2 regions of the Mesorhizobium sp. P160219 genome follow, and region 2 is predicted to be linked to the other one. Evidence: predicted binding sites of a transcription regulator. Region 2 holds the regulator's gene; the other holds the start of a gene.
What was found. The regulator LexA, encoded in region 2, represses DNA repair genes until DNA is damaged. The targets are predictions, from matches to a motif close to TGTTCNNNNTGTGTTCNG.
Positions count from the first base shown of each region.

Region 1: the regulator LexA is predicted to act here: its motif matches at 3,605-3,622, upstream of uvrA (excinuclease ABC subunit UvrA).

Region 1 is NZ_JBYNWG010000001.1:4,234,449-4,239,953, forward strand. Features, by position in the region: gene AC3EMP_RS20430 (DUF72 domain-containing protein) at 1-6, opposite strand, end outside; gene AC3EMP_RS20435 (GNAT family N-acetyltransferase) at 35-499, opposite strand; gene uvrA (excinuclease ABC subunit UvrA) at 534-3,455, opposite strand; gene AC3EMP_RS20445 (hypothetical protein) at 4,239-4,460, opposite strand; gene AC3EMP_RS20450 (ATP-dependent Clp protease proteolytic subunit) at 4,607-5,215, opposite strand; gene AC3EMP_RS20455 (SRPBCC family protein) at 5,245-5,505, opposite strand, start outside.
Region 2 is NZ_JBYNWG010000001.1:4,351,175-4,356,679, forward strand. Features, by position in the region: gene AC3EMP_RS21075 (ComEC/Rec2 family competence protein) at 1-2,012, shown strand, start outside; gene lexA (transcriptional repressor LexA) at 2,006-2,788, opposite strand; gene AC3EMP_RS21085 (GntR family transcriptional regulator) at 2,994-3,758, opposite strand; gene kynU (kynureninase) at 3,926-5,173, shown strand; gene kynA (tryptophan 2,3-dioxygenase) at 5,279-5,505, opposite strand, start outside.

The sequences.
Region 1 (5,505 bases), 120 kb from region 2:
GATCATCGTCTTCCTCCCAGTTCTAAAAATGCGGTCAGGCTATTTTTCCAATCGGTTTGATCATGTCGACCACGGTCCATCCGGGACGGTGGGGATTGGCTCGGCGGCCCGTTTCGTGGAAGCCATAGGCCGTATAGATCTCGATGTTCCGCTCCATGCGCGAATTGGTGTAGAGCCGCACCTCCGGCACACCCCATAGCCGCGCCTGTTCCTGGGCGAAGTCGAGCAGCGCGGTGCCGAGTTTCCTGCCCTGGAAAGCGGGGGAGACCGCGACGCTGAAGATCATCGCATGATCGGGATGGCGCTCAATAACGATCAGCCCGGCGAGTTCCGCGCCGCTCTCCAAGAGCCAGACCTCGCCACGCTCGATGCGTGGCGCATAGTCCTCGGTGACTGGGAGCGGCGGCGCGCCTAACAGGGGCGTGTAGTGCTCATAGGCGGTCTGCGTCAGCGAGACGACTGCGTCGAGATCACCGGCAAGCGCCTGTCGGACTGTCATTCAAAGCTCTCCAGGCGCCCGACCGGTCTGTCAGTTACTCCGCCGCTTCGCGCTTGCCTCCGGGCCGCCGCTCCAAAAGCTCCTTCAGGAACTGGCCGGTGTAGCTGCGCTTTTCGCGCACGATGGCTTCCGGTGTGCCCTGTGCCACCAGTTCGCCACCGCCATCGCCGCCTTCGGGGCCGAGGTCGAGCACCCAGTCGGCGGTCTTGATGACTTCGAGATTGTGCTCGATGACCACCACCGTGTTGCCCTGGTCGACCAGTTCGTGAAGCACTTCCAGCAACTTGGCGACGTCGTGGAAGTGCAGGCCGGTGGTCGGCTCGTCGAGGATGTAGAGCGTCTTGCCGGTCGCCTTGCGCGACAATTCCTTGGCGAGCTTGATGCGCTGCGCCTCGCCGCCCGACAGCGTCGTCGCCTGCTGGCCGATATGGATGTAGCCGAGGCCGACCTGCTTCAGCGTCTCCAGCTTGTCGCGCACCCCGGGCACGGCGGCAAAGAAATCGACGCCTTCCTCGACCGTCATGTCCAGGACGTCCGCGATCGACTTGCCCTTGAACACGACATCCAGCGTCTCGCGGTTGTAGCGCTTGCCGTGGCAGACGTCGCACGTGACGTAGACGTCGGGCAGGAAGTGCATCTCGATCTTGATGACGCCGTCGCCTTGGCAGGCCTCGCAGCGGCCGCCCTTCACGTTGAAGGAGAAGCGGCCCGGCTGATAGCCGCGGGCCTTGGCCTCGGGCAACCCGGCAAACCAGTCGCGGATCGGTGTGAAGGCGCCGGTGTAGGTGGCCGGGTTCGAACGCGGTGTGCGGCCGATCGGCGACTGGTCGATGTCGATGACCTTGTCGAGGAATTCGAGGCCCTCGATGCGGTCGTGATCGGCCGGATGCTCGCGCGAGCCCATGATGCGGCGCGACGCCGCCTTGAACAGCGTCTCGATCAGGAAGGTCGATTTGCCGCCGCCAGACACGCCGGTGACGGCGGTAAAAGTGCCGAGCGGGATTTCGGCAGTGACGTTCTTGAGATTGTTGCCGCGCGCGCCGACGATCTTCAGCCGGCGGTTTTTCTTGGCCTCGCGCCTGACACCGGGCGTGGCGACTTCGAGCGCGCCCGACAGATATTTACCGGTGATCGAGTTGGGATTGGCCATCACCTGCTGCGGCGTGCCCTGGGCGATGATCTCGCCGCCATGAATGCCGGCGGCCGGACCCATGTCTACGACATAATCGGCATGCAGGATGGCGTCCTCGTCATGCTCGACGACGATCACCGTGTTGCCGATGTCGCGCAGATGCTTGAGCGTGTCGAGCAGGCGGGCATTGTCGCGCTGGTGCAGGCCGATCGACGGCTCGTCCAGCACATAGAGCACGCCGGTGAGGCCGGAGCCGATCTGCGACGCCAGCCTTATGCGCTGGCTCTCGCCGCCCGACAGCGTGCCGGAATTGCGCGACAGCGTCAGATAGTCGAGGCCGACATCGTTGAGGAAGCGCAGGCGGTCACGGATTTCCTTGAGAACGCGCACCGCGATCTCGTTCTGCTGGTCGTTGAGATGTGGCGGCAGTTCGGTGAACCACTGGTCGGCCTTGCGGATCGACAGCTCTGTGACTTCGCCGATATGCTTGCCGGCGATCTTCACCGCCAGCGCTTCCGGCTTCAGCCGGTATCCCTTGCAGACCGGGCAGGGCGTCGCCGACATGAAGCGCTCGATCTCCTCGCGCATCCAGGCGGATTCGGTTTCCTTCCACCGCCGTTCGAGATTGGGAATGACGCCCTCGAACGTCTTGGTGGTCTTGTAGGAGCGCAGGCCGTCATCATATTGGAAGGTGACCTCGCGCTCGCCGGTGCCGCGCAGGACGGCTTCCTTGGCCTCTTCGGTCAGGTCTTTGAACTTGTCGCCGAGCTTGAAGCCGTATGCCTTGCCCAGCGCTTCCAGCGTCTGCGCATAATAGGGCGAGGTCGATTTCGCCCACGGGCTGACGGCGCCGTCGCGCAGCGAGACGTTTTCGTCCGGCACGATCAGGCTGGCGTCGATGGCGCGCTGATTGCCGAGGCCGTCGCAGGTCGGGCAGGCGCCGAACGGGTTGTTGAACGAGAACAGCCTGGGCTCGATCTCCGGAATGGTGAAGCCGGAAACCGGGCAGGCGAATTTTTCCGAGAACAGGATGCGCTCATGCGTCTCGTTCTTCGATTTGTTGACCGAGTCCTCGCCGGTCTGGCTGGCGTCGAGCGGCCGGTCGGCGAACTCGGCCACCGCCAGCCCTTCGGCGAGCTTCAGCGCCGTTTCGATGAAATCGGCAAGCCGTGTCGCCAGGTCGCCGCGCACGACGATGCGGTCGACGACGACGTCGATGTCGTGCTTGTACTTCTTGTCCAACGCCGGCACATCGGCGATCTCATAGAAGACGCCGTCGACCTTGACGCGCTGAAAGCCCTTCTTCTGCAGCTCCAGCAGTTCCTTGCGATACTCGCCCTTGCGGCCGCGCACGATCGGCGCCAGCAGGAAAAGGCGCGTGCCTTCCTCGACCGCCAGCACCCGGTCGACCATCTGTGAAACCGTCTGGCTCTCGATCGGCAGGCCGGTCGCCGGCGAATAGGGGATGCCGACGCGCGCGAACAGCAAGCGCATGTAGTCGTAGATCTCGGTGACGGTGCCGACCGTCGAACGCGGGTTCTTCGACGTGGTCTTCTGCTCGATCGAGATGGCCGGCGACAGGCCGTCGATCTGGTCGACATCCGGCTTCTGCATCATTTCGAGGAACTGGCGCGCATAAGCCGACAGGCTCTCGACGTAACGGCGCTGGCCCTCGGCATAGATGGTGTCGAAAGCAAGCGACGATTTGCCGGAGCCCGACAGGCCGGTCATGACGATCAGGCTGTCACGCGGCAGGTCGAGATCGACATTCTTTAGGTTGTGTTCGCGTGCCCCGCGAATGGAAAGGTATTTATGGTCGGCCATCGCCGGTCGCCGCCTCAGGTCTGGTGTCAGTGGGATCGGCGGGTTTTCCCGGCCATTCCCTATGTAGGTATTTTTGCCGCCACGTCGAGAGACGCCACACTTCTCGACCAAAGCCGTTTAACCGTCTTTCGCGCGAACGGGCAAGCGGAAAGAACAAAGACCGAACACGCTCCTGACAAAGCTGTGCAGAAACTGACAAGGGTGTTTCAGAAACTGACCCTGACGTAAGCTCCCGGCGATCACATTTTCCGTAACCGGCTATTCAAGGTTGACGCCGTCGAATCAGGGGCGCACTCTGCCGGAGTCAACGGAGCCGGCCGTCTTTGATGGCCTCGCCGCCCATAGCGGCCTGCGAGACGCCGCAGGTTTTTGCGATTTGTGCTTCGGATTGACACCAGTCGCAACGGACATAGGAGCGGAGCATGACGCCACCGGATAGTCCCTTGAGGCTCCACCTGCTAGTGGAGCCGCGGCGGGCATAAGTGCCAGGTAGTTTCAAGGCATTGGAGTGTATGCGTCCAAACGAACGCATCGCGTCAGTCCAACAAACCACCAGACAAACCGTGACCTGCCGAATCCCACAAAAATCAGAGACGGCTAGTCGGATCGTCGGCTGAATGCCGCGAAGCATCCGAAATCAAAGTCGGTATAACACTACCGGCAGTTTGGATTTGGAATCCAAAAAAAGCCCCGACCGTTAGCGGAAGCAACGGCGGGGCTGTTCTTTTGCGAGGAAGTCGTCGGCGCAGGCTTTCTCTCCCGTATAGTAGCTGGGAGAAGGGGCTACCGGCGCGGCGGCTTGATCCCACCCGTGCCGACATCGACAGTGATGCTGCCGGAAATCCTGACATCGGTGTCGCCGATCTTGAACGTGCCGTTCTCGACGGCAGGCAGCGCGTCGTCCGGCTCCGGCTGCGGCGCGGGCTTGGCGATGCGGTAGTCGCCGGCCACGCCGGGCAGGGCGCCTTTCCGCGACGTGCTGGTGCTGCCCCCGGCAAAGGCCATGCTCGATGTCGCCGCCGTGATGGCAATGGCTATGGTCAGTCTGTTCAGGTGGTAGCGCATGGCAAGACTATAGTGCCGCGCTCAAGGCGAGGCCAGACCAGCGGCGTTGAAATTGAGGGAACACCGGCCTGCATTCAATCCGCCGATCAGGCCGCTGCCTGCTTGCGGGTGTCGAAGACGTGGTCGACGAGGCCCCAGTCCTTGGCCTCCTTCGCGGTCATGAAGAAATCGCGGTCGAGTGTGCGTTCGACCTCTTCGTGGGTGCGGCCGCAATGGTGAGCGTAGAGGTCGGCCATGTGCCGCTTGGTGCGCAAAATGCCTTCGGCATGGCGCTGGATGTCGGAGGCCTGGCCCTGGAAGCCGCCCAGAGGCTGGTGCAGCACGATGCTGGCATTGGGCAGCGCGATGCGCCGCCCCGGCGTTCCCGCCATCAGCAGGAAGGAGGCCATCGACGCGGCAAAGCCCATGCACACGGTCGACACCGGGCAGCTGACATATTGCATCGTGTCGTAGATGGCGAAGCCGCTGGTCACCACGCCGCCCGGCGAGTTGATGTAGAGCGAGATCTCCTTGTCGGGATTGTCCGATTCCAGCGACAGGAGCTGGGCGCAGACCAGCGCCGACATGCCGTCATTGATCTCGCCATTGACGAAGATGATGCGCTCGCGCAGCAGCCGCGAGAAAATGTCGAAGGCACGTTCGCCGCGGCTCGATTGCTCGATCACCATCGGCACCAGATTGGCAAAGCCGCTCATCTCATTGTCTCCGTTTTGATTTTTCCGGGTCAGGCAGCGCGCAGCAACAGGCGTGGCGCGTTGGCGGCGACAGGCGGTTTGGGCTTGTATGCGCGCAGCCAGAGCCGGCAGCCGGCGCCGGCCATCGCGACCGCAGGCGTCAGGACAAACCCGTCATGGACGATGCGCAGATGCGTGCCGCCGGAAACGGTGCGGGCGAGTGTGAAGGTGACGATGCTCTCCAGCTCCTCGCGGTTGGCGTCGCCGGAACGCTCGCGCCAGGAATAGCGCAGCAGGCGCCCCGGTTCGGC
Region 2 (5,505 bases):
CGATGCTGTGCGCGCTCGGCGTCGTCGCCGCCAAAGTCGAGACTTGGCGCGCCGGAACGCAGATGCTCGGCTCCGAGATTCAGACACGGCTGACCGGCCGCGTCGTCAGTCTCGAACAGATGGAAAGCGGCCGCATCAGGCTGACGCTCGATGTGGTTTCGACCGCTTACCCCGAGCTGCGCTACGCCCCGGAGCGGGTCAGGCTCTCGGCGCGGACCGTTCCCGCCGATATGACCGCCGGCTCCCTGATCACCGGCTATGCCAGGCTGTTGCCGCCGACCGGTCCGGTGCGGCCGGAGAGCTACGATTTCTCCTTCGACAGCTATTTCACCGGTATCGGCGGCAGCGGCTTCTTTCTCGGCAATCCGAAAACCATTGCTACGCAGGGACCGCCGCCGCTGACCGCGCGGCTCTCCTCGGCAATCGAGAACGCGCGCGAAAACATTGCCGACCATATCAGGGGCAAAATCGGCGGCGCCGAAGGCGAGATTGCCGCGGCGTTGATTGTCGGGGTGCGCGCCGGCATCCCGGACGAGGTCAACGAAGCGATGCGGCGCACCGGCATCTACCACATCATCTCCATCTCCGGCCTGCACATGGCGCTGGTTGCCGGCACCATCATGGCGTTGCTGCGTGGCGCCTTTGCGCTGTTTCCCGATTTCTCTTCGCGCCGCCCAGTCAAGAAATATGCAGCAGTGGCAGCACTCGTCTCCATCGCCGCCTATCTCGTCATTTCAGGCGTCGTGGTTGCCGCCGAGCGCAGCTTCATCATGCTGGCGGTCATGCTTGTCGCCGTGCTGTTTGATCGCGCCGCACTCACCATGCGCAATCTGGCGATCTCCGCCATTGCCGTCATCCTGGTGTCGCCGCACGAGGTGGTCGGTCCCAGCTTCCAGATGTCGTTTGCTGCCACCGCCGCCCTTGTCGGCGCCTATGCCGGCTGGGCCGATTACCGCGCCGACAAGGTGAGAACGCCGCCGGCAAAGCGCTCCTTCGTCGGCTTCCTGTCGCGAAAATTCGCGCTGGCCATGGGCGGCCTCGCCATGACCTCGATCATCGCCGGCAGTGCAACCTTGCTGTTCGCCATCTGGCATTTTCAGCGTGTGTCGCCGCTCAGCCTGATCGCCAATCTGGCCGTGATGCCGATTGTTTCGTTGATCGTCATGCCTTTTGCCGTGCTCAGCGCACTGGCGATGCCGTTCGGCGCCGACGGGCCGTTCCTCTATGTGATGGGCAAGGGTCTGATGGCGATGATCGCTATATCGGCCTGGATTTCCGAGCGCTCGCCGGTCGACGCCGTCGGGCTGATCTCCATCCGCTCGGTGCTGTTGGTGGCGGTCGCCCTCGTCATCGCCACCATGGCCACCACCTGGCTCAGGTTGGCGGCCGTGCCTTTCGCGCTGGCCGGCCTGTTGACGGTGCCGCAGGTGCTTACGCCCGACGTGCTCATATCCGAGGATGCGCATCTGGTGGCCATGCCGATCGGTGGCGGCGAACTCGCCCTCAACCGCGAACGCTCCAACGAATTCACCACGGACAATTGGAAACGGGCGCTGCGGGCCGAAACCATTATCCCACCTGAGATTTTCGAGTCAACAGATACGCGGTTCGATCTCGATCCGCTCGATCTGCCGCCCGGCTCGCCCTTCTATTGCACCGGCGATCTCTGTATCGCCCGGCACCCTTCCGGAGCCATTGTAGCGCTTGCGAAAGACCGCAAGACGGCGCGGCCGGCCTGTGCCTTCGCGAGCCTGATCGTCATCGATGACGCCACCGCCTACAATCCGTGCCGCGACCCGCTGGTGCTGGTCGTGACGAAGAAACAGCTGGCCCGCGACGGCAGCGCCGCCGTCTTCTTCGATCCGCAATCGGCAGCTGCAGCGCCAACCATCCGCTTCGCCGTCGACAAGCCGTATCGCCCCTGGCACGAGCAACGCCGCTTCTCCCGCGAAGCGCGCGGCCTGCCGCCTTACAACCAGCGTGAAAAGTACAAACCCAAGCCGGCTCAGTAGCGCCGGATCAATCCGACAAGCTTGCCCTGCACCTTCACCCTGTCCGGTCCAAAAATGCGGGTCTCGTAGGCCGGGTTGGCGGCTTCCAGGGCGATCGAGGCGCCCTTGCGGCGGAAGCGTTTCAGGGTCGCTTCCTCATCGTCGACCAACGCCACCACGATCTCGCCGGGGCTGGCTGTGTCGGCATTGCGGATGATGACCGTGTCGCCATCGAAAATGCCGGCCTCGATCATCGAATCGCCCTTGACCTCGAGCGCGTAGTGTTCGCCGCCCATGATCATATCGGGCGGCACCGAGATCGAATGGGTCTGATGCTGGATGGCGTCGATCGGCACGCCGGCGGCGATGCGTCCCATAACCGGGATTGAAATCGCGGAAACGGCATCGTCATTGCCGGCCGACATCGAACGCGACGGCGAGCCCGGCTTGATCTGGCGGCCGAGACCGCCTTGGCCCAACGCGCCTTGTCCTTGGCCGCCTTGCCCTTGGCCGGTTTGACCAAGACTGCCCTGAATGACGCTCGGCGAAAACTTCCTCGCCGCATTGAGGCCTGGTGCGATCGAGTCGGGCAGCCGCAGCACTTCCAGCGCGCGCGCCCGGTTCGGCAGCCGGCGAATGAAACCGCGCTCCTCAAGCGCCGTGATCAGGCGGTGGATGCCGGACTTGGAGGCGAGGTCGAGCGCTTCCTTCATCTCGTCGAAGGACGGCGGGATTCCGCTCTCCTTCAGGCGTTCATGGATGAACATCAGAAGCTCATGTTGTTTGCGCGTCAGCATCGCGGCCCCCAAGGGTTCTGAAACCAGAATCAGAAAAAACAAACCCAGAACAAACACTATCTGTTCCAGTTGTGTTCCGCAACCTTTTAAAGTTTAATGAATGTGTTGACGTTTTGTTCAGCGTAACGTTCGGCGCTGCGAGCGCCGCCTGCGCCCAGTTGCCAGCAACGGGGTGAAACGAAGACAAAGTGCCCTGCGTCGTCGGCTACGATCGCCGCTTCCTTTTCGGACGGGGCTGCGCAGCATCCGCGCCGGGTTCGCTCTGGGCATAGACCTGCAGCGTGTAGCCGATGTGAGCGGTCATCAGAGTTTTCGCACGTTCGACGTCGCGATCGAGGGCCGCTTCCATCAGGGCGGTATGGTGTTCGATCGCCACGGCGTCGCGCAGGGCCGCCACGGCCTTCCGGTGTCCATCCGTGCGGCCGGCGGCGGCGCGCAGCGTCGGGGCCAGACCCAGAAAGCGGTGATGGCGATGCAATTGGTCGGAAATCGTCGCATTGAACTGCTGCAGCCAGCTGGATGTCGCGGCACTGAGCAGGGCCGCATGGAAGGCATCGTGTTTTTCGTACCACGCGTCGACCGCATCATCCGATGGATCGTCGAGAACAGACCCGCACCGTGAGAGACGATAGTGGGCGGCAACGACCGCGTCTTCCCACTCACGGTCGCCTTTCTCGATCGATTCCACCAGCAGGGGCAGTTCGACCACCAGCCGCGCACGCGCCAGATCCTCGAGCTCCGCCCGAGAGACGGGAGCGACCGCAAACCCGCGGTTGCTGATGGCGGTCACAAGCCGTTCCGCCTCCAGCCGCGACAGCGCCTCGCGCAACGGCGTCCAGCCGATGCCGTAGGTGTTGCGCAACGTGCTCAGCTTCAACGGCGCGGCAGGCGCCAGCCGGGTCGCAAGAATATCGCGCCTGAGCAGGCGATAGGCCACTTCCGTCTTCGAGGTCTGCTCGTCATCCAGCATCGTGATCCATCAGTCATAAACGCTCGGCGGATCATTATATATCAAAGCCTTTCAATGGGTGAATTATATATAATGTTTGACAGTTCAAGGGCGACCACTCAAGATCGCCGGCATGTTTGGGCGGCAGGCTCCGCCGCGCGCGTTTGTCCATGGAGGGGCGCCGGATCATGAGCACGACACCCGATCTCGCTGCAATCGAAGCAATGGATGCCGCCGATCCGCTGCGCTCCATGCGTGAACGCTTTGTCTTGCCGCAAGGCGTAATTTATCTCGACGGCAATTCGCTGGGTGCCGCGTCACCAGCCGTCTTCAGCGAATTGCAGCAGGCCGCCACGCAGGAATGGGCGCACGACCTCATTCGCGCCTGGAACACCGCTGGCTGGTTCAACATGCCGGTGGAACTGGGAGATCAGCTCGGACGACTGATCGGCGCGGCTGACGGGCAGACGGTGGTCTGCGACACAACCTCGATCAACATCTACAAGCTGCTGCACGCCGCGCTCGGCATGCGGCCGGCTCGGTCGGCCATCGTTGCCGAGGGCGACAGTTTCCCGACCGACCTCTACATGGCCGAAGGCGTCGCCTCGACCCGGCCGGGAACGCGGCTGCGGCTGGAGGGCGTCGACGCGGCCGCAATCGAGGAGCTGATCGACGACAGCGTTGCCGTCATCCTGGTCAACCACGTAAACTACAAATCCGGCCAGTTGCGCGACATGGCGGCGCTGACGCGCAAGGCACATGACGCCGGCGCGCTGATCATCTGGGACCTCTGCCACACCGCCGGCGCCTTGCCGGTCGAACTCGACCGTGCCAATGCCGATTTCGCTGTCGGCTGCACCTACAAATACCTCAATGGCGGCCCGGGCTCGCCGGCCTTCATCTACGCGGCCGAGCGCCACCATGGTGATATCAGGCAGCCGCTCAGCGGCTGGTGGGGCCATGCGCGGCCCTTTGCCTTCGAGCAGGGCTTTGCCGTCGGCAGCGGCATCCGCCGCTTCCTGTGCGGAACGCAGCCGGTGCTGTCGATGCGGGCGCTCAAGGGCGCGCTCGATATCTGGAACGACGTCGACATGGCGGCGGTGCGCAGAAAAAGCATCGCACTGACCGACCTGTTTATCCAGCTCGTCGAAGCCAGATGCGGCGCCTACGGCCTTGAACTCGAAAGCCCGCGCGACGGCAGCCAGCGCGGCAGCCAGGTGTCGTTCCTCCACCCGCATGGCTACCAGGTGATGCGGGCGCTGATCGAGCGCGGCGTGATCGGCGATTTTCGGGCGCCGTCGACCATCCGTTTCGGCTTCACGCCGCTCTATGTCGGTTATGGCGATGTCTGGCAGGCGGTCGAAGCGCTGGAGGATATTTTGCGCACCGGCGCCTGGCAGGACGCCCGCTTCGCGGTGAAGACCGCGGTTACGTGAGAAACTAGAGCAATTTCAGGAAAAGTGTGAAGCGGTTTTCCGTCCGAAATTGCGTCAATCAAAGAGCTAGAGCATTTCGCCGTTTACGTTAAACGGTGAAATGCTCTAGAGCCGGGTGCGGACCGTCCAGAGCTCCGGAAACAGCACGACCTCCAGCATCTTCTTCAGATAGGAGGCGCCTGAGGTGCCGCCCGTGCCGCGCTTCAAGCCGATGATGCGCTCGACCGTGGTGACGTGGTTGAAGCGCCAGCGGCGGAAATAATCCTCGAAGTCGACCAGCTTCTCGGCCAGTTCGTAGAGCATCCAGTAGCGCTGCGGGTCGCGGTAGACGG